Regions from separate parts of the Nonomuraea sp. B19D2 genome, predicted to be linked through region 2. Evidence: riboswitches for the same ligand, from Rfam matches in the RefSeq annotation. Region 2 holds a riboswitch; each other region holds the start of a gene.

Region 1 (6,835 bases), on a different contig from region 2:
TGACGACATTGACTCCTTGCTTCCATGCCGCCTACCGGGTCATCGTGATCGGGTCGGTGAGCGACTCGACCGCTGTGCGGTCGCGCACCACCGGTCCTGGATCGCGGCCCGTACGTGCCCGGCCGGCGGCCCGGAGGAGCAGCAGCACCGCGTCCTCCGGGTTGTCCGGCGCCGGCGTGATCTCGTCGAGCCAGCCGGCGAGGTCGGACCAGGCCTGCGGCCGGTTGGCGCGGACACCGAGGTTGCCGTACATCGCGACGGTCGGGGTGAAGCGGCGCCGGTCGATCCGCAGCGCGCGCGGGATCCAGGGCTTGATGAGGTCCATCGCGTCCTCCGGGGAGCCGGCGAACTCGGCCACGACGGCCCGCATGACGGCCACGGCGATCCGGTCCGTCTCGTCCAGGGAGGTCTCGCGCTCAGCGCGGTCCAGCAGCTCGACAGCCGCGGCGGTGAACCCGCCCTGGGCGGCGGCGTGCGCGGCGCTCCACAGCCGCCGTCCCCTACGCGGGCCGTCAATCGTGAGGTCGGCCGCCCGCGACAGCGCGGCCATGGCCGCGGCCGGGCCCCCGCGCAGGGCCGCCTGTTCGGCCGAGCGCTCGAGCTGGTCGGCGGCGTGCTCGTCGGGCCCGACAGCGGCCTGCCCGAGGTGCCAGGCATGGCGGTGCTGGTCGGCCGGGGCGTCGAAGGCCGCGGCGAGGGCACGGTGGATCGCGCCGCGCCGGTTGCCCGTGGCGCTGTGGTAGACCGCGGATCGGATCAGCGGATGCCGGAACACCAGCCGCGTCCCGTCGTAGGTAAGGATCTCGTCGAGCTCGGCCCGGTGCAGCGGGTCGGTGGCGAGCCCCAGGGACGTGGCCGCCTTCTCGATGGTCTCGACGCTGCCCGAGCCGTCGGCGGCGATCAGCTGGAGCAGCGGCAATGATTCGACGTGCCGCGCTCGGATCCTGTCCAGGAACGACCGCTGCAGCCGATCGGTCATGGCCGGCGGCTCCGGCGTCCCCTCCGGCGGGATCCTGCTTCCGGCAAGCTCGAGCAGGGCCAGGGGGTTCCCCTCAGTGACGGCCAGCAGGCGGTCCTGCTCGCCCTCGCTGAGCCGCCGCCCCCCTGCGCGCTCGGCCAGCAGCGCCCTGGCCGCTTCGGGCTTGAGCCCCATGAGCGGGATGCGGCGCAGGTCCGGCAGGTCGGTGCTGTGGCCCTCGTCGGCGCGCGCGGCCAGCGCCAGGGCGACGGGCTCGTCGTCCAGCCGGCGGGCCACGAACGCCATGGTCTTCAGCGTCGGCCGATCCGCCCAGTGCGCGTCGTCGATCACGCACAACACCGGCTTCTCGCCGGCCGTCAGGGACAGCAGCGACAGGGTCGACAGACCCACCAGGAACGGATCGGGTGGCGCGCCGTACGCGCGCCCGAACAGGACGCGCAGGGCCTGCGCCTGCGGGCCCGGCAGCTCGTGGGCACGCCCGAGCACGGGGAGCAGGAGCTGATGCAGCGTCGCGTACGCGAGCTCGGCCTCCGGCGCGACACCGACCGCGCGAAGCACCCGGAACCCGGCGGCCTGCTCCAACGTGTGTGACAGCAGCGCGGTCTTCCCGACCCCGGGCTCGCCGTGCAGTATCACCCCGCCGCCGCGTCCCTCTGCGGCGTGCCGCAGCAACGACTCGAGCAGTTCGCTCTCGTCGTCTCTTCCCAGCACACGCCGAGCATAGAAAGCACCGGCACCTGTGAACAACGCGGGCGTACCCCCAAGACCGGCGACCTCGCCGATGCGGCGGGGAGACGGGTCTCATGGCGCCAACCGCATCACCCTGGCCCGTGGAATGACGCATGTTCACAAGAGGAACGCCGGGATAATTCGCCCCATCCGTGTCGGCGGGCCACCAAATTTTTACCAAGTCCCACAACCCCTACAGGCACGGCACTTCAGTGCAGTTCAGCGGCCGGCACCCGCGAATCCAATTTGCCCTATTTGCGTTATCTACGGACATATGTCTATCTTTTGCCTCATCGCGACACAGATGTGACGACCTTTCGCCGCATCGTTGCCGCTTGATTGACCGGACCGTCCGCTGCCCTCCGGGGCGGTGTACGGCCGCCGAATCCGCGCCTCGCGGAGCCGGGGACCCACCTTTTGGGGTGAATCGGACGCCAGCCCAGGCTGCGCCCGTAGGGCACTTCCAGGCCCGAACCCGTCAGCTAACCCGGTAGGCGGCATGGAAGCAAGGAGTCAATGTCGTCATGCCCGAGCCTCGGCTTGCCGCAATCGCCCACACCCTCAAGAATCGCCTCGATCCCCACACCAAGCGCCTCAGCTTCGCCGTCGCCGGTGCCATCCTCGCCGGAACCACCGTCATCGCGGGCGTGGCCACCACGGCGCTCGCATCGGCCACCAGCCACGCCCCGGCACACGAAGCCCACCCTGAGAGCGGACCTCTCACCTACGGTCTGGACATCTCCAACTACGAGCCCCTGTACGACTGGAATGCCAGCGAGGCCCAGTTCGGCATCATCAAGGCGACGGAAGGCACGAGCTTCCGCGATGCCTCCTTCGCCAGGCACTGGCGCGAGCTGGGCAAGAAGGGCATCGTCCGCGGGGCCTACCACTACGGCCACCCCGGCAACGACCCCATCGCGGAGGCCGAGCACTTCCTGTCCGCGGTGAACTCGCAGCCCGCCAAGCCCGGCGACCTGCTGGTCCTCGACCTGGAGACCACCGACGGCGAGTCCGTCGCCGAGGTCAACGCCTGGGCCAAGACGTGGCTGTCGTACGTGAAGACCAAGACCGGAATCACCCCGATGTTCTACAGCGGCTGGAACTTCGCCAACGCCTACGGCAAGGGCCTGGCCGAATACCCCCTGTGGGTCGCCCACTACAGCAAGGCCAAGGGAGCGGTCACCCCGCCCGCCGACTGGAAGTCCTGGACCATCCACCAGTACACCGAGTCCCCCATCGACCAGAACGTCTCCGCGCTGACCGCCGACCAGTTGCGCGGCCTGGGCCGCCGCGCTGTCTGAGCAGCGCAAGGAAAGGGACCAGCCTCGTCCGCCGGTCGTCACCGGCGACTCCCGCGCCGCCGCACCTGCCCCTCCAGCGATCCACCGGCCGCACATGCGGCCTGGAGCCGGTCACGGGCGGCGGCGCCCCCAGGCCCGCAGGCCGACGGCGCATGCCCTTGACCGGGTCGCCGCGCGTTCCCCCAAATGGATAAGCGCCGGCCGCTGCTGCGCTGCGCCGACTGTGGTGTGCGCCAGCGCCGGCAACCCTGGCCAAGCCCTCGCCTGGTCCGGTCGCGGCCGGGGGCTCGACGTCACCGTCGTGGCATCCCGCTTCGCGCCCGCGGCCTGGAACTCGTGGACACCGTGCCGCCGTTCGACGCCGTCCTGATCGCCCTCGGCGGCGGGGCGTCCGCCCGTCACCACCGACTCGACCGACACCATCGCTGACGGCGTCGGTGTCCCGTCCCGGCCGTCCTGGACGACCTCCTCCTGGTCGCCGATGACCGCGGCGTTTGGTGCTTTAGCAGGTCACCGCTTCGGGAGCGTCGGCTGGGATCTTCGGCATGGACTTGACGATCTTGGTTTCCAGTACTGCGCTGGCGTAGCGGAGTACCTCCGTGCCACCGCGCGGCGGCTCCGACAGGTGTCGCGAGCCGAGGAAACGGTAGGTGCCGGGTTCGAAGATCAATTCGGCGCGCTGCCATCCGTCTGGGCCCTGATATCTGATCGAGGCGCCGACGCCCTGTCGCCCGGCCAGGTCGGTGAGGTCGGTGCGCATGGTGGCGGTGGGTATCTTGGACAGCGCGCCGAGCACCGCCGCACGCAGGCCGGGACCGGGGAAGGGGTTTCCGGCCAGGGTGACGAGACGGCTCACCACCGTGTGCTCGACGAGCCGCTCGATCTGATCCTTGCTGGGCGGTGCCGTGCCGGGCTCGGGCCGTTCGTTCCTGACCGAGGCAACGGCGTCCGCGCGAATCCGGGCGAGCAACTGGTCCGGGTCGGCGGGCAGGTTGCCTTTACTGGTCGGTGAGAGCACGTTCACGGTGCACGGCCCGGCGCGCTGGAACTCGACTGTGCCCGGGGTCTCCATACTGGTCGGGGCCTGGCCGGTGTGCGTGCGCAGCTTGCCGTAGGTGAGGCGGGCCAGCGCGCCGTCGGGGTCGGCGGCGGGAATCCAGTACTCGCGGTTGATCTCCTGAGTGACCTCAGAACGGCTGTCGCGACCCCATACGGTCATCCAGGTCTGTTCCGTGCGGTTGACGTAGAGGATCTGGCCCGGCTGTGGCGCTTGTTGCTGGCCGGCGGCCGTGGCCGCCTCCTGGAGCAGTTCCGCCGCGTTGGCCGGGGTCGCACCGCCGTCAGCACCGGTCAGGAAGGCGACTGCGGCGACGGCTGCCGCCAGGCCGACCGCGGCCATCCGGAGCAGGAGGCGGTGCTTGCCAGAGCCGGTACGAGGCGTTCGTTCCGCCACCGCCTCGGCTGCGAGCAAGTCCTTCGCCTTGGCGGTGGCCGTGGCGGAGGGGCCGGGCAGCGTGTCGTGGAACGTCTTGATCTCCTGCAGGTCATCGGTCATGACGGCTCCTCGATGGTGATGGACGTGCGGAGTTTCCTGCGGGCCCGGTTGAGCCGCGAGCCGACGGTGCCGCGCGGGACGCCGAGCGCCTCGGCGATCTCCTCGTAGGTGAGCTGGGCGCAGGCCACCAGCAGCAGCACGGTCCGGTCACCGGGCGAGAGCGCGGCCAGACCGGCGGCCAGGCGCGGCTGCATGACGGCGGCGGACACCCGCTGGACCACACGCTCGTCGTGGCTCACGACGTCGGTGACCTCGGCACTTCTGGCCAGGGCGCGGTACCTGCGGGCCTCGGCGCGCCGGTGAGCGTCCACCAGATTGGAGGCGATGCCGTACAGCCAGGCGCGGGCATCGGGCCGGGATAAGTCGTAGCGGGTACGGCCGCGAAAGGCCCGCAGGAACGTCTCTGCGGCGATGTCGTCCGCCGCCGATTCTCCGAGACGGAGGTGCACGTAGCGGTGGATGGCCTCGTGGTGCCGGTCGAACAGCGCACCGAACCGCTCAGGATGGCGTAGTGACACCTCGATGAGCTGTGCGTCGGTCTCGGCGGTTGGCGGAGCCGACTGCGGAGGGGGAGCTGGCATGCCTGCCCTTCGGGGAAGAACCATGGACACGCCTATTTCGCTGTTCCCCTGATTTGTATTCACACCCAGCAGATCATTTCTACACCTGATCTTCTGCACGCGGCTTCCGCCGGCCCGAGGGCGGACGCGACGGCCCGCGACCAGATGCCGCAGCTGCCCTGCACAGCCGACTCCGCAGGGACAGGACGGGAGCGCCTGGCTCCTCGCACTATGCTGCGAGAGCTGGTCAACGTGCCTTCCGCTATGCCTAGCGCGACCATGGCGATGGTGTGGCCGACGACCACGACGGGGGCCGGTGGGGCAACAGCGAACAGGATCAGTGGTACCGCGTTAGATGGCCACGGCGAGATTGCCGAGCAGAATCGGACGTCGGGTGCGGAGGCGCGCGGCCGCCATCGAGCCGGCCATCACGCCGATCGCGCCGCCCTGCAGAGTGAGGATCCAGATGCCATCGCCGCCCAGTTCCGCGATCGCGATCGCCGGACCGAGAGTGAACAGCACTGCGCGGCACTGCCCGAGTCGGGCGCTGCCACCGGCGGGGCCGTTGTCGGGGACGAAGACAGAGTGCAAGCCGCCGGCGTGATCGGTGGTACGGCTACGTCGGACCGCTGCCTGTGCTTCGAGCAGGGCAGTCAGGGCGGTCCGAGTACGTCCGGGGTGATCAGGGCGCGGGCGGTGGCGGCGAAATAGTCCTCGGGGGCGGCGTCGGCTAGGCCGAGGATGACGCTCTGGCTGAGGCCGACCATGAGCGCGCGCAGCGCCGTGGCCAGGCGTTGCGCCTGGCCAGGTGTGAGTGCGTTCCCGTGGTGGAGTCTGCCGGACAGCAGCGCGGTCAGGCGTTCTACGTGTGCCCGGACGGAGGCGGCAAGTTTGGGCGCCAGTTCGGGGTCGCGCAGGGCCAGGTCCTGCAGGCTGATCTCGAACGACAGGTGGCGCAGCGCGTCGGGGTCGTCGCACAGGCGGCGGTAGTGGCGGGCGAAGATCTCCACCGCCTCGCCGAGGCCCATGCCAGCGGGGACGGCCTGCTCGATGCCGTCGTAGTGCGGGGTGAGGTAGTCGGTGACCAGGGCGACGAGCAGTCCGTTCTTGTTGCCGAACAGCGAGTAGACGGCGCCGGTGGTCAGCTCGGCCTGCTCGGCGATCTCCTCCAGCTTGGCCCGGTGGCCGTCGCGGGCGACGATCAGGCGCGCGGCCTCCAGCAGAGCCCGCCGGTTGTGCGCCTTGGCCTCAGCCCTTGTCATTCTCATAGTCCTATTATTACCGTAATCCCATTATGAATGTTGCCGAGTACATGAGCCGCGTCCCTGAGTGTGCCGCGTTCCCATCCGTCGACGCGCTCCAGGCCGAGCTGGAGGAGCTGGCCGCCGCCCATCCCGGCCTGGTCCGGCCGCGCCGCATCGGCACCTCGCGGCTGGGCGACCCGCTGCATGCCGTGACGGTCGGCGACGGCCCAGCCGACGCGGTGGTCATCGCTGGGCCGCATCCCAACGAGCCTGTCGGGGCCTTGACCGCCCTCACGTTGACCAAACTGCTCTGTCAGCACCCACAACTGCAGGCGGAGTCAGGCTTTCGCTGGCACATCGTGGCGTGCGCGGACCCCGACGGCGCCCGCCTGAACGAAGGCTGGTACGACCGCCCCGGCGACCGCCGCGCCTACGCCGAGCACTTCTACCGCCCCGATCTGGCCGAC
Region 2 (6,835 bases):
AACGTGTGGGGCCAGCCTCTAGTGTGGCGCGGTGGCCACTCAGATGATCGTGCTCAATGGCGGCTCCAGCTCGGGCAAGTCCGGGATCGTCCGGTGCCTGCAGGCGATCCTGCCGGATCCATGGCTTGCCGTCGGAGTCGACACCATGGTCGAAGCGCTGCCCGCCTCCATGCGGGGATCGGATGCGGGGATCGAATTCGCCGCCGACGGCCAGGTGATCGTCGGGCCGGAGTTCCGGGCTTTGGACGCGGCATGGACGGCGGGGGTCGCCGCGATGGCCCGCGCGGGCGCTCGAGTCATCGTGGATGACGTGTTCCTCGGCGGGGCGGCATCCCAGGAACGGTGGCAGAAGGCTCTTGCCGGGCTGGACGTGCTGTGGGTCGGCGTCAAGTGCGACAGCGCGGTCGCCGCGGGTCGTGAGATCGCCCGGGGCGACCGTGTCGGGGGAATGGCCGCATTGCAGGCAGAGGTGGTTCACGAGGGCGTGGTCTACGACCTGGTGGTGGACACCACGCATACCGAGTCGCTGGTGTGTGCGCAGAACATCGCCATCCGGGTGCGGCGTTAGCGCCGGCCTGACGGGGGCCGGCGGCTTCATGATCTCGGCAGGTGGTTCGGCTTATACTCCGGGAATGGTGCCAGAGACGGTCTGCGGAGTCCCCACCCGGCACGAAGGCGATCCGGATCGGGTGGCCGTCCTGCTTCCTGGCGCGGCCTACGTGCCGGCCCGCCCGCTCCTCCACTTCGCCCGCGCAGTGCTCGCGCATCACGGGTGGACCGTGCAGGAGGTCTGGTGGGAGCCGCCCGCGGGTGGCGCCCTCGCCGAACGTGAGGCGTGGGTCGTCGAGCGGGCGCGCGAGGCCGTGGAGGCGGAGAGCGCGGGTCAGGTGCTGCTGGTGGGCAAGTCGCTCGGCACGCTCGCCGCACCCTTCGCCGCGGAACGGGGCCTGCCCGCCATCTGGCTCACCCCGTTGCTCACCATGGAGTCCGTCAGCAGGGCGCTGCGGCGGAGCGAGGCTCCGACGCTGCTGGTCGGCGGGGCGGCCGACAAATCGTGGGACGGTGCGGTCGCGCGGGGCCTGGGGCACCCGTACCTCGAGGTCCCGGACGCCGACCACGGCATGGAGATCTTCGGGGATCCGGTCGCCTCGGCCCAGGTGCTCACGGATGTGACGGAGGCCATGCACCGGTTCGTGGCGGGGCTGCGCGCTTAGGCATGCGCTGGCGAGCGATCTCCCGCGACTCCCTCGTCGAGGAACTGGCGGAAAGGGTCGCCGCGCGGCAGGGGTGGGTCCGGGTTGCCGTGGACGGCGCGCCGGCCGCGCGTCCCGAGACGTTGGCCGACGAGCTCGTCGCGCCGCTGCGGCTGCGCGGGCGGCCCGTGCTGCGGGTGTCGGCGGGCGACTTCCTGCGGCCGGCGTCGCTGCGGCTTGAGCACGGCAGGACCGACCCGGACGCCTTCTACGAGGACTGGCTCGACGCCAAGGCGCTCACGAGGGAGGTTCTCGAGCCCCTGGACCCGGGCGGCTCGGGGCAGGTGTTGCCGCGGCTCTGGGACAGCCGCGTCGATCGGGCGTACCGGGCGCCGTACCAGGAGCTGCCCCTCGGAGGGGTGCTGATCGTCGACGGGACGCTGCTGCTCGGGCGGGGGCTGGCGGTCGAGGCGAGTGTGCACGTGTGGCTGTCGGCGGGGGCGCTGGCGCGCGGGACGCCCGAGGACGAGCTGTGGCGGCTGCCCGCGTACGAGCGGTACGAGCGGGAGGCGCGGCCTCAGGAGGCCGCCGACGTCGTGGTCAGGGCCGATCACCCGGACCGGCTCGCCGTGCGGCTGACGCCGGACGGCGGCGCGTGAGCGGCGCAGACAAAGGCGGGGTGGCCGCCGGGAAAGGCGGCCACCCGATCAACGCGCCGTCGGGCGCTTGCCGTGGTTAGCCTTTTTCTTCTTGCGTGCCTTGCCTTTGCGTGAGCGCCTGGCCATAGCTCGCCTCCGATGATCGGCCGGAACCAGAGCGTCTCCCGCCTGCCCTGACCAGCGCAAGCGCACCACGCGAACTAACATTCCCCAACAATTCCATGTCATAATTTGGTGGAATCTGTTGGAAGGAGCAGGTGTGCTCGCACAGCAGCGTCAGCAGACGATCCTCGAACGCGTGCGCAGCAACGGCGGCGTCCGGGTCGCGGACCTCGTTCGCGAGCTCGGCGTATCCGACATGACGATCCGCCGCGACCTCGAGGTGCTGGCCGAGCGCGGGCTGCTGGAGAAGGTGCACGGCGGCGCCACCGCCCTCGGTCCCGGCTCGACCGAGGAGCCGGGCTTCACCGCCAAGTCGGCCCGCCAGCAGCAGGAGAAGGAGGCCATCGCGCGGTGCGCGGCCGGCCTCGTCAGGCCGGGCACGGCCGTGGCGCTCTCGGCGGGGACCACCACGTGGGCGCTGGCCCGCCACCTGATCGGCGTACCCGAGCTGACGGTGATCACCAACTCGATCCCCGTCGCCGAGGTCTTCCACCGGAACCCGCGTTCCGACCGCACGGTCGTGCTGACCGGCGGCGTACGCACGCCGTCCGACGCCCTGGTGGGCCCGGTGGCCGTGGCCGCGATCCGCCGCCTGCACGTGGACACGCTCTTCCTCGGCGTGCACGGGATGAGCGTGCGGGCCGGGTTCACCACGCCCAATCTGCTGGAGTCGGAGACCGACAGAGAGCTGGTGGCGGCCGCCACCAGGCTGGTCATCCCCGCCGACCACACCAAGTGGAACACGGTCGGCATCAGCACGATCGCCGAGCTGAGCGAGGCCGACGTGGTCATCAGCGACGCGGGACTGCCCGAGGACGCACGCACGGAGCTGGCCGAACGGGCCGGAGAACTGATCATCGCGGAGGGCTCGCCTTGAAGCGCACCATCACCCACCTGGCCGACGGCCGAGAGCTGATCTACTTCGACCGGCGGGACGACGCCGACAGGAGTGCGATCGACCGGCGCACGCTCGACCCCCGGCCGGTGGCCTCCGAGCTGCGTTACGATCCGCTGACCGAGGAGTGGATCGCGATTGCGGGGCACCGGCAGACGCGCACGTTCCAGCCGACGGGCTCGGCGAGCGAGTGCCCGCTGTGCCCGTCGTCGGACACCCGGTCGTCGGAGATCCCGGCGCACGACTACGACGTGGTGGTGTTCGAGAACCGGTTTCCCTCCTTCTCCGGAAATTTCGGGACTTATTCGGAAGCGGGTGGCTTGAGCGAGGTGCGGCCGGGGGCGGGGCGGTGTGAGGTGGTCTGCTTCACCTCCGAGCACTCGTCCTCCTTCTCCCGGCTCTCCACCGACCAGGTGGAGCTGGTCATGGAGGCGTGGGCCGACCGTACGGCCGAGCTGTCCGCGATCGAGGGCGTGGAGCAGGTCTTCTGCTTCGAGAACCGGGGCGAGGAGATCGGCATCACGCTCGCCCACCCGCACGGCCAGATCTACGGCTACCCGTACGTCACGCCCAGGACCAAGCTCCAGCTCGCCGCCGCCAAGCGGTACACGAAGGGCAACCTGTTCGCCGACGTGCTGGCCGCCGAGCGGGCCGAGGGGACGCGCGTGGTGGCCGCCAACGAGCTGTGGACGGCGTTCGTGCCCGCCGCGGCACGGTGGCCGTACGAGGTGCACATCTACCCGCACCGGCAGGTGCCCGACCTGGCCGCGCTGTCGGAGGCGGAGCGCTCGGCGTTCGCGCCGCTCTACACCTCGGTGCTGCGGGCCTTCGACGACCTGTTCGGCGTCGTGATGCCGTACATCTCGGCCTGGCACCAGGCGCCCGTACGGCAGGACCGTGAGCTCGCGTACCTGCACCTGGAGCTGTTCAGCATCAGGCGGGCGCCGGGCAAGCTCAAGTATCTGGCCGGCTCGGAGTCGGCGATGGGCGCTTTCGTGAACGACGTGCTGCCGGAGGAGGCCGCGCGTATGATTCGATCACAAGTAGATCACTATTAGATTTCTAATTAGGGTCGCATTACTCGTGATCTACCACTAACATCCCTTTTGCACCGGCTGTAACGGCCGTTGCGCGCCTAATCCCGGGCGTGGCGCCCGGGAGCCGGGGACCCACCTAGTTCTGGGGTGAATCCGACCACGTGTCGGTAGGGCACCTCCGCGCCCGAACCCGTCAGCTAACCCGGTCGGCAGAGGGAGAGGAACATCCACGTGGCGGCTGCGTCCCCCGTGAGCCTTGTCATCGGTCTCATCACCGCCGCGGCCGTCGCAATCCTGCCGGCGGCCACGGCGTCGGCGGCGCCCAAGCCGTCGGAGGCCGAGCTCCGCGCCCAGCTCAAGCAGCTCAACAGCAAGGTCGACAAGCTCATCGAGAAGTACAACCTCAAGCGTGTCGAGCTGGCCAAGGCGCGGGAGGCCGCCAAGGCCGCCAAGGACCGCCTGGCCACCGCGGAGCAGGCGCTGGCGGTGGCCGAGCAGCGGGTCGCCGACATCGCCAGGGTGCGCTACCAGAGCCACGACCCCTCGGTGCCCGCCTTCCTGCTGTCCACCAACGGCGGCGCCGTGGCCCTGCTGGAGCAGCTCACGGCCGAGCAGCAGGCCGTCGTGGACGGTGTGGCCAAGGCCCGCGACGAGAAGAAGAAGGCCTCCGACGCGGCCGCCGCGCTCGCCACCCAGATCAGCGCGGACGCCAAAGACGTGGCCGAGCAGCGTGAAGACGCCCAGGACGTCATCAAGGACATCCAGAAGAAGCTCCAGGACCTGGTGCCGTTCGGCCCCGGCCGCAATGCGAACGGCAGCTGGGCCCCGGAGCTGCCCACGGGCTCGGACAACATCACGCCCCGTACGCGGCTGATGAAGGCGCAGGTGGAGAAGAACTTCAAGCTGCCGCACGAGGTGGGCTGCTTCCGCTCGGGCTCCAGCGGCGAGCACCCGCTGGGGCGGGCCTGCGACTTCATGATGAGCACCGGCGGGACGATGCCGTCGGCCGTCGACAACGCCCTGGGCGACCGCATCGCGGAGTGGGCACTCAAGAACCAGGACAAGCTCGGGGTCAAGTACGTGATCTGGAAGCAGCGCATCAACATGGGTTCGGGCTGGCGGGCCATGTCGGACCGCGGCAGCATCACCGAGAACCACTACGACCACGTGCACATCTCGATGAACTAGCAGGAAGCCCGAGCTGCCGTGATCATCGCCAGAACGGCTCACCGCGATCACCGCCTGCGTGCGCTGGTCCGGCCTCGTTCACAACAGGTCGTCGAGGTCGACGGCCTGGGAGAGTGCGTCGTAGCCGGCGTCGTTGAGGTGGATGCCGTCGCCCGAGTGGTACTGCGGGCGCAGGGAGTCGGGGTCGGCGCTCTGCCGGACGACGGCGTCGAAGTCGGCCACGTGGTCGTAGGCCCCGCTGGTTCGGATCCAGCGGTTGACCTGGTCGCGAACGGCCTCGGCCGCGGGGCTGTAGGGGAGGGCGGAGCCCTTCATGGGCATGATGGTGGCGCCGACGACCTTGATGCCTTTGGCGTGGGCGGCTCCGTCGATGGTCAGCGGGGCGGTGCCGTACACGTTGGAGAGCTGACGCGCATGGAGGTCCCGCCGGCGCTGACGCGGACCACCTGGCGGACGGTCTCGGGGGATCGCCGGGCGAAGCCGTCCCGGGACCAGTTGGGGCCGTACCAGGTCGTGCCGGCAGTGGCGGGCTGGGCCGCGGTGCCCCAGGCCGCGTTCCACTGGCGGGTCGAGGCTTCGGCGGGGGTGGCGGCCAGCGCCAGGGCGAGCGCCGCGGTCAGGACGTGGATCTTGAAGGTACGCATGACGGTGTCGTCTTTCGGGGCTGTGTGCCAGGCGGTCAGGCGTTCTTGACGGCGGACAGGTCGAACTCGAGGGTGATCTTCTCGGAGATCATCACGCCGCCCGTCTCCAGGACGGCGTTGTAGGTCATGCCGAAGTCCTTGCGGTTGATCACCGTGCTGCCCTCGAAGCCGACCCGGGTCAGGCCCTGGGCGTCCACCGCGGTTCCGGTGTAGTCGAGGGGGATGGTGACCTGCCGGGTCACGCCGCGGATGGTCAGCCGGCCGGCGACCTCGAAGCTGTCGCCGCCGACGTGCTTGATGTCGGTCGATTCGAAGGTGATGGCCGGGTGGCCGGCGGCGTCCAGGAAGTCACCGGTGCGTAGGTGGTCGTCCCGTATGTCGTTGCCGGACTGGATACCGGCCACGTCCAGGACCACGTGGACGCGCGAGGCGGCCGGGTCGGCGGCATCGAGGTGGGCGGTGGCTTCCTTGACGGGGATGCTGCCGCGCACCTTGGTCACCATCGCGTGGCGCGCCACGAAGCCGAACCGGCTGTGCATGGGGTCGATGGTGTAGCTGCCGGTGAGCTCGCTGGGGTACATGCTGTGCTCCGCTCCGAATAGTTCAGCGCTGGAAGATTGAGCATGACCGTACATCGGTTTATTTCAGCGCGCAACTTTCCAGTGCGATGACTTGGTGACGCGATGGCTCAACCGCCGGAGCTCCGCGCAGATAGGGTCAGGCCTCATGACTGACACCCGGATCCCCCCGCCCCTCACCGGCGACGAGCGGACCGTGCTGAACAACTGGCTCGAGTGGCACCGCGGCACCCTGGCCGTCAAATGCGCGGGCCTGCCGGACGAGCAGTTGCGCCTGCGTTCAGCCCCGCCCTCGACGCTGTCCCTGCTCGGCCTGGTCAGGCACCTGGCGCACGTCGAGCGCGTCTGGTTCCGCCGCGTGCTGAACGGTGAGGACATCCCCAAGCTCTGGGACAAGGACCGCGACAACGACGCGGACTTCAACGAAGTGGACACCGCCTCCGTCAAAGAGGCCTTCGCGACCTGGGAGGAGGAGGTCG
Region 3 (6,835 bases), on a different contig from region 2:
CGCCTGAGTACAACCGCAGCTTCCCCGCCTCGCTGAAGAACGCCATCGACTGGCACAACCGGGAGTGGAACGCCAAGCCGGTCGGGTTCGTGGCGTACGGCGGCTTCTCGGCCGGGCTGCGGGCCGTCGAGCAGCTCCGTCTGGTGATGGCCGAGCTGCACGCCGTCACCGTGCGCGACGCCGTCGGCCTGCAGGCGCCGTGGGCCCAGATCGGCCACGACGGCGCCGCCGCCAACCCCGGCGCCGACGCGGCCGCCAAGGCGATGCTCGACCAGCTCGCCTGGTGGGGGCACGCGCTGCGCGAGGCCAGGGCCGCGCGCCCGTACGGGGTGTGACGCACGTGAGGTTCCCCGTGTTCGGGCTGATGCTCGGCATGTTCCTGGCCATGCTGGACGGCCTCATCGTGGGCACCGCACTGCCCACGATCACCGGCGAGCTGGGCGGGCTGGACCGGCTGTCGTGGGTGGTGACCGCGTACCTGCTGGCCACGGCCGCCACCACTCCCATCTGGGGCAAACTGGGCGACCTGTACGGGCGCAAGAGCATGTTCATGGCCTCGATCGTGATCTTCCTGGCCGGATCCATGCTCGCCGGCCTGGCGCGGGACATCGATCAGCTCATCGCCTTCCGCGCCGTCCAGGGGCTGGGCGCGGGCGGGCTGATGGTCGGCGCCCTGTCGATCATCGGCGTGCTGGTGCCGCCCCGCGACAGCGGCAAGGTGCAGTCGATGGTCGGGGCCATGATGCCGGTCGCGTTCATCGGCGGGCCGCTGCTCGGCGGCCTGCTCACCGACCAGCTGAGCTGGCGGTGGACGTTCTACGTGAACGTGCCGGTCGGTGCCGTCGCCCTGCTGGTCGTGGGCTTCGGGGTCCGGCTGAGGAGCGAGCGGGTCAGGGCCAGGATCGACTACCTCGGCGCGATGCTGCTGACCGCCTGCATCGTGGCCCTGACGCTGCTGGCGAGCTGGGGCGGCACCGCGTACGCTTGGTCGTCGCCGCAGATCCTGGGCCTGGGCGGGGTCTCCGCCGTGGCACTGCTGGCGTTCGTGCGCGTCGAGCGGCGAGCCGAGGAGCCGGTCATCCCGCCCAGGCTGTTCCGTGACCGCAACTTCGCGCTCGCGCAGGTCCTCAGCTTCCTGGTCGGCGCGGTGATGATGGCTGTGATGTCCTACCTGCCGCAGTACATGCAGTACGTCCAGGGCGCCTCACCCACGGCCGGCGGGATGCTGCTGTTGCCGCTGATGTTCGGCATGCTCGGGGCGCAGCTTGTCACCGGCCGCCTCATCAGCCGCGACGGCCGGTACCGCAGATATCCGATCCTCGGCGGCGGCGTGCTCGTCGTCGGCGTTCTCGTGCTCACCTGGCTGGGGGTGGGCACGGGGACGGCGCCGGCCTCCGCGCTCACGCTGGTCGCGGGGGTGGGGATGGGACTGCTCACGCAGAGCTCCCTGCTGCTCACCCTGAACAGCGCCGAGCCGCGCGACATGGGCGCGGCCGGCGGGACCGTCACGCTGCTGCGGACCATCGGCGGATCGCTGGGGATCGCCCTGCTGGGCGCGATCTACGGCAGCCGGATGGAGGCCGGGCTGGCCGGCCGGCTCGGAGCCGGGACCGCCGAGCGGCTGGCCGGCGGCGGCGGGCTCACGCCCGAGCTGGTGTCCGCGATGCCGGACGCCGTACGGGACGCGGTGCGCGAGGCGGTCAGCGGCGGACTGCGGGGTGTGCTGGCAGGGGCCGCGGTCCTGGCGATGATCGCGTTCGCCGCCGCGTGGTTTGTCCGGGAGGTGCCCCTCCGTACGGAATCTACAACGTAAAGGCGGCCAGCTGGTCGAGAAAGGCCCGGGCCGCCGGGGCACAGTCGGCCGCCGACGGGACGGCCAGGGCCAAGGAGCGGGTCATCGCCGGTTCGAGCGGCCGCGTGACGACGGCGCCCAGGTCGGCGGGCAGGCCCAGGGTGGGGACGATGCTGACGCCCAGCCCCGCGGCCACCATCTCCAGGATGGCGGCGGGGCCGCCGGCCTCGAAGGCGATGTCGAGCCGGACCTGGGCAGCCATTGCCGCACCCATGATCAGGGGGCGGCAGCCGGCTGTGGTGAGGATGAACGGCCGGCCGCTCAGGTCGGCGAGGGCGATGGCCGGGCGGGCGGTCAGGGGGTGGCCGGCGGGCAGCACGGCGACCATGTCGTGGGTGCTGAGGTGGACGGTGTGCAGGCCGGGGGCGGGGAGGGTGACCACGCCCACCTCGGCGGCGCCGCGGTGCAGCCATTCGCGGATGTCGTCGTCCACCCCCTCGAACAGGCGGACCCGTACCTGCGGGTAGCGGTCGGTGAAGGCGCGCAGGAGCCTGGCGATGAGCGTGCCGGTGGCGCTGGGGAGGCTGGCCAGGCGCAGCTCGCCGGTGATCTGGCCGGCGGCGGCGGCCACGTCGGCGCGGATGAGGTCGAAGTGGCGCAGGGTCTCGCGGGCCCGGGCGAGTGCTGCCTGGCCGGCCTCGGTGAGGGCGATGCCGTCGCGGTGGCGGACGAACAGGGCGGCGCCGAGCTCGCGCTCCAGGGTGGCGATGGCGCGGCTGACGGCGGGCTGGGACATGCCAGTGTGGTCGGCGGCGGCGGTGAAGCCGCCGTGCTCGGCGACCGCGACGAGCACCCGGAGCTGCGCCAATGTCATACCGGCATACCTTAGTTGGTATTTGACCATGAGGGGGGCAGAACATCATGGTTATGGCATGTCCAAGCGAATGACGGTCGAGGTCGACGGCCGGATGGCCAGTTATCTGACGGCGGGCGAGCGGGGCCCGGTGGTGTTGCTGCTGCACGGCACGTATTGGAGCCGGGTCTGGGAACCGGTGATCGACGATCTGGCGGCGGCGGGGTTGCGGCCTGTGGCGGTCGATCTGCCGGGGCTGGGGCGTTCCGAGGGGGAGCTCACGGCGGAGACGGCGGCGGTGCCCGCGCTGGCGGCGTGGGCAGGGCGGTTCGCGGCCGCGGTGGGTGCGCGGGCGCCGCTGCTGGTGGCGGGGCACGACATCGGGGGCGCCGTCGCGCAGCACCTGCTGGTCGAGTCGGAGGTGGCGCGGCTGGCTCTGGTCAATTCGGTCACGTACGACTCGTGGCCGGTGCCCGGGGTGGCCCGTTACCGGGATCCCGCCGTGGTGGCGGCCACGACCGTGGAGGAGTTGCTGGCCGCGCGCCGCAAGGCCGTCACGATCGCGCTGGGCCGGCCCGCCGCCGAGGCGGAGCTGGCCGATTACCTGGATCCGTGGCGTGACCTGCGGGTGGGCCGGTCGTGGATGGCTCTGGCGGGCGCGGCCGACAGCCGCTACACCTTGGACCTCGTCCCCGCGCTGAAGGCGGATGAGACGCCGAAGCTGCTGGTGTGGGGTGAGGACGACACGTTCCAGGAGGTCCGGTACGCCGAGCGCTTCGTCGCGGAGATCCCGAACAGCACACTCGTGCGCATTCCCGGGGCGGGGCACATCCCGATGGAGAACGACCCGGCCGGGGTCGCGCGGGCTCTGGCGGACTTCTTCCTCTCCTGAACCCCGTCGGCTCAGCTCGTGCGGCGGGTGCGCCTGCGGGCCACGACGGCGACGACCGCGAGGAGGGTCAGGGCGGCGGCCAGCGGGAGTGCGGGGCCGACGTGCAGGTGGAGTGCGGCGCCGGTGAGGGCGCCGAGGAACATCGCCACGACGGACGCGGACCTGCGCAGGGCCGACCGGCCCGGGATGTCGGCGGCCAGGCCCGTGAGGGTGGTGGTGAGGACGTTGGTGACCAGGTCGGGGACCGCCAGCGCGCGTACGGACGCGTTCTGCAGGCCCATGCCGTACGCGAGCAGCCCGATGAGCGCCGCCCTGGCACCGGTGTGATGGTGTCCTGACACCAGGGCCACGGTGAGGGCGGCGGCGACCAGCAGGGCGTGTGCCGCGGTGGCGGCGGCGAACGCGCGCCGGGCGTCGCTCGTCCGCCTGGTCACCTGCCCGGCGGTCCAGGCGCCCGCCCCGAAGGCCGCGAGGGCCAGGGGGGAGGCCCATTTCGACAGCTCCTGGTCTCCGGCCAGGGCGAAGCCGAGGAAGACGATGTTGCCGGTCATGTTGGCCACGAAGACGCGGCCCAGGCCGAGGAAGCTGATGGCGTCCACGAGGCCGGTGACGAGGGCCAGGAGGATCAGCAGGGCGGGCAGGACGCCGTGCGGGTTCCCGCCGCGGGGGAACAGCCCGTCGGCCACCCACCGGAGCCCGCCCCTCACGGGCGTCCCGCGATCTCGGCTCCCGGGCGGGGGCTGGGTCTCATGGCCGGCTCCTTGGCGAGGTTCGCGCGTGGCTGCCCCAACCCCCTTCCCCTGGAGGATGGTGGGATGCGAAGAGCGCGCGCCCCCGGAGGGGACGCGCGCTCGTGTGGTGAAACGGGTCAGCCGGCGTACTCCGGGTAGCCGTAGCCGACGACCTGGGACTTCGGACGGACGCGCTCCTCGACCTTGCCGTTGCCGGTGTTGCCTTCGACGGTCGAGATGGTGCCGTCGCCGTTGTCCTTCTCGACGAACCCGACGTGGTTGATGTCGTCGAGGCTCTTGCTCCCGCTCCAGGAGAAGAACACGACGGCGCCGGGCTTGGCGGCATCGCCGAAGCGGTGGTTGGCCTGGAACCACTTGGCGTGGGCGACGGTCCAGGCGTCCCAGCCGACCTGCGGGCGGGCGCCGGTCTGCTCGCCGACCCAGGAGACGAACATCGCACACCAGGGCGCGTTGATGTAGTCGGCGCGCTTGCCGCCGTCACGGGCGATGGTCTCCGCGGCGCGCTGCGAGTTGGCGTACCACTTCTGGAACTTGGTGCCGCCGCCGTAGGCGTTCTCGGAGATGCCGACCTGGGACTTGGCGAGCTCCAGGACCTGGGAGGCGGTGACGTTGACCTTCGTCTCCCTGGACTTGGCGTGGTCGTCTTGCGTGGCCGCGGTGGCCGGCTGCTGCTCTGTGGCGGCGGCCGTGCCCATGTGGGCGCCGAGCCCGGAGGCCAGTACGGTCGCGCCGAGCACGGCTCGGGCGATGTTGGTCTTCGTGGCAGCGGTAAAGCGGAACTTGGCCATCGAGGCGGTTACTCCTTGCTTCCATGCCGCTTACCGGGTTAGCTGACGGGTTCGGGCGTGGAAGCTGCCCTACGGCACCGAAGTGCCGATTCACCCCAAAGGACGTGGGTCCCCGGTTCCGCCCGAAGGCGGATTCAGCGGTCACAGGACGGTCCTGTGATGTGTCGCGATGGTCGGACATTGCCGGACAAACCGGACGAATGCCTCAAGAATGCCTCAAATGTAATGCATAAGGCAAGAGGCTACAAATTTGTAACGACCCGGCTAGGCGAGTTGCCCCCGGGCCGCGGCCAGGAGCCCCATCATGGCAAGGGACTCATCAAGCGGCATGACCGAGCTTTCGGTCCTGCCTTCGGCCGTCGCGGCGCGGACTTCGCGGAGCTCTCCGGCGTATCCGTTGTCCGCCGGATCGAGCACATGCTCCTCCGGCTCCATGGAGGGCCCGGAGAGCAAAATCCGCCGCGGCGCCCAGAACGGTGCCTGGATGTCCGCCCGCATCTGAGTACCTACAACACAGGCATGGTTCGGGTAATTCCCGAGCAACGAGGTTTCTACGAGAGCCCGCCTGCCGCCGGGGTAGAGCAAGATCCCACCGGCCTCCGCGTCCACTCCGTTGGGCGCAAGGGAGCCGGTGATCCGCAGGTCGGAGGGCATGCCGAGGAGCAGCTGAGCCAGGCCGAACGGGTAGATCCCGAGGTCGAGCAGGGCCCCGCCGCCCAGCTCCGGCGCCCACAGCCGGTGGACCGGATCGTAAGGCTTGGCAAAGCCGAAGGAGGCTTGCACGGAGCGGATGTCGCCGAAGCGCTCGTCGGCCGCGATCTTCTGGATGAGGGGGTTGAAGCGCATCCACATCGCTTCCATGAGGAACACGCCTGCCTCACGGGCCAGCCGCACCATCTTCTCCGCGTCGTCCACGGTGGCGGCCAGCGGCTTCTCGCACAGCACGGCCTTGCCCGCGGCGATGGCGGCCTCGGCCACCTGCAGATGCTGGGCGTGCGGCGTCGCGACGTAGACGGCGTCCACGGCCGGATCGGCGCACATCTGCTCATAGGAGCCGTACGCCGACTCCGCGCCCAAAGTGGCGGCCAGCGCCTGCGCCCGTCCTAAGTCCCTGGACCCGACGGCGGCCACCCGCATTCCGGGCTCGGCCACGATGGCCGCTCCCACGGTCCGCGCTATACCGCCTGTCGCCGCGATGCCCCACGCAAAATCCCGCACGTGGGAGATCGTAGACGAATCACGTCATGTTGAACGTGTCGGGATCGGGGCCGAAGCGCCGGCCCCTGTTCAGCGCGCCGATGGCGGCCATGTCCTCGGGATCGAGGATGAAGTCGAACACGCCGATGTTCTCGGCGATCCGCGACGGGGTCACGGACTTGGGGATGACGACGTTGCCCAGCTGCAGGTGCCAGCGGAGCACGATCTGCGCGGGCGTCTTGCCGTACTTGCCGGACAGCACGGCCAGCGCCGGGTCGTCGAGCAGTCCCTGGCCCTGGCCCAGAGGGCTCCACGCCTCCGTGAGGATGCCGTTGGCCTCGTGGAAGGCGCGCATCTCGCGCTGCTGCAGGTACGGGTGGAGCTCGATCTGGTTGATCGACGGGACGATGTCGGTCTCGTTCATCAGCCGGGTCAGGGTGGCGATCGTGAAGTTGGAGGTGCCGATGGCCTTGGCCCGCCCGTCACGGTAGATCTTTTCCATCGCCTTCCACGCCTGCACGTACTTGTCCTGCTGCGGCACCGGCCAGTGGATGAGGAAAA

The links. A riboswitch is a leader RNA that binds a small molecule or an ion and turns the genes downstream of it on or off. The one in region 2 is predicted to bind cyclic di-AMP.
Region 1: linked by a shared signal. The riboswitch ahead of ABN273_RS46780 (glycoside hydrolase family 25 protein) and the one ahead of ABN273_RS57830 (coiled-coil domain-containing protein) in region 2 are both predicted to bind cyclic di-AMP.
Region 3: linked by a shared signal. The riboswitch ahead of ABN273_RS18835 (CHAP domain-containing protein) and the one ahead of ABN273_RS57830 (coiled-coil domain-containing protein) in region 2 are both predicted to bind cyclic di-AMP.

Annotation. Positions count from the first base shown of each region.
Region 1 covers NZ_JBEFAK010000043.1:82,810-89,644, reverse strand. Annotated here, with positions in the region: gene ABN273_RS46785 (AAA family ATPase) at 32-1,690, opposite strand; cyclic di-AMP (ydaO/yuaA leader) riboswitch at 2,078-2,220, shown strand; gene ABN273_RS46780 (glycoside hydrolase family 25 protein) at 2,233-3,009, shown strand; gene ABN273_RS46775 (CU044_5270 family protein) at 3,512-4,564, opposite strand; gene ABN273_RS46770 (RNA polymerase sigma factor) at 4,561-5,145, opposite strand; gene ABN273_RS46765 (hypothetical protein) at 5,476-5,646, opposite strand; gene ABN273_RS46760 (TetR/AcrR family transcriptional regulator) at 5,778-6,386, opposite strand; gene ABN273_RS46755 (M14 family zinc carboxypeptidase) at 6,419-6,835, shown strand, end outside.
Region 2 covers NZ_JBEFAK010000093.1:1,003-7,837, forward strand. Annotated here, with positions in the region: gene cpt (chloramphenicol phosphotransferase CPT) at 32-568, shown strand; gene ABN273_RS57810 (alpha/beta fold hydrolase) at 633-1,214, shown strand; gene ABN273_RS57815 (nucleoside/nucleotide kinase family protein) at 1,217-1,852, shown strand; gene ABN273_RS60180 (50S ribosomal protein bL37) at 1,901-2,080, opposite strand; gene ABN273_RS57820 (DeoR/GlpR family DNA-binding transcription regulator) at 2,112-2,891, shown strand; gene galT (galactose-1-phosphate uridylyltransferase) at 2,888-3,967, shown strand; cyclic di-AMP (ydaO/yuaA leader) riboswitch at 4,032-4,172, shown strand; gene ABN273_RS57830 (coiled-coil domain-containing protein) at 4,178-5,134, shown strand; gene ABN273_RS57835 (GDSL-type esterase/lipase family protein) at 5,213-5,530, opposite strand; gene ABN273_RS57840 (hypothetical protein) at 5,509-5,778, opposite strand; gene ABN273_RS57845 (YceI family protein) at 5,814-6,359, opposite strand; gene ABN273_RS57850 (DinB family protein) at 6,505-6,835, shown strand, end outside.
Region 3 covers NZ_JBEFAK010000009.1:100,346-107,180, reverse strand. Annotated here, with positions in the region: gene ABN273_RS18860 (NADPH-dependent FMN reductase) at 1-335, shown strand, start outside; gene ABN273_RS18855 (MDR family MFS transporter) at 341-1,813, shown strand; gene ABN273_RS18850 (LysR family transcriptional regulator) at 1,803-2,666, opposite strand; gene ABN273_RS18845 (alpha/beta fold hydrolase) at 2,725-3,537, shown strand; gene ABN273_RS18840 (YoaK family protein) at 3,549-4,244, opposite strand; gene ABN273_RS18835 (CHAP domain-containing protein) at 4,406-5,077, opposite strand; cyclic di-AMP (ydaO/yuaA leader) riboswitch at 5,090-5,227, opposite strand; gene ABN273_RS18830 (Gfo/Idh/MocA family protein) at 5,342-6,295, opposite strand; gene ABN273_RS18825 (aldo/keto reductase) at 6,315-6,835, opposite strand, start outside.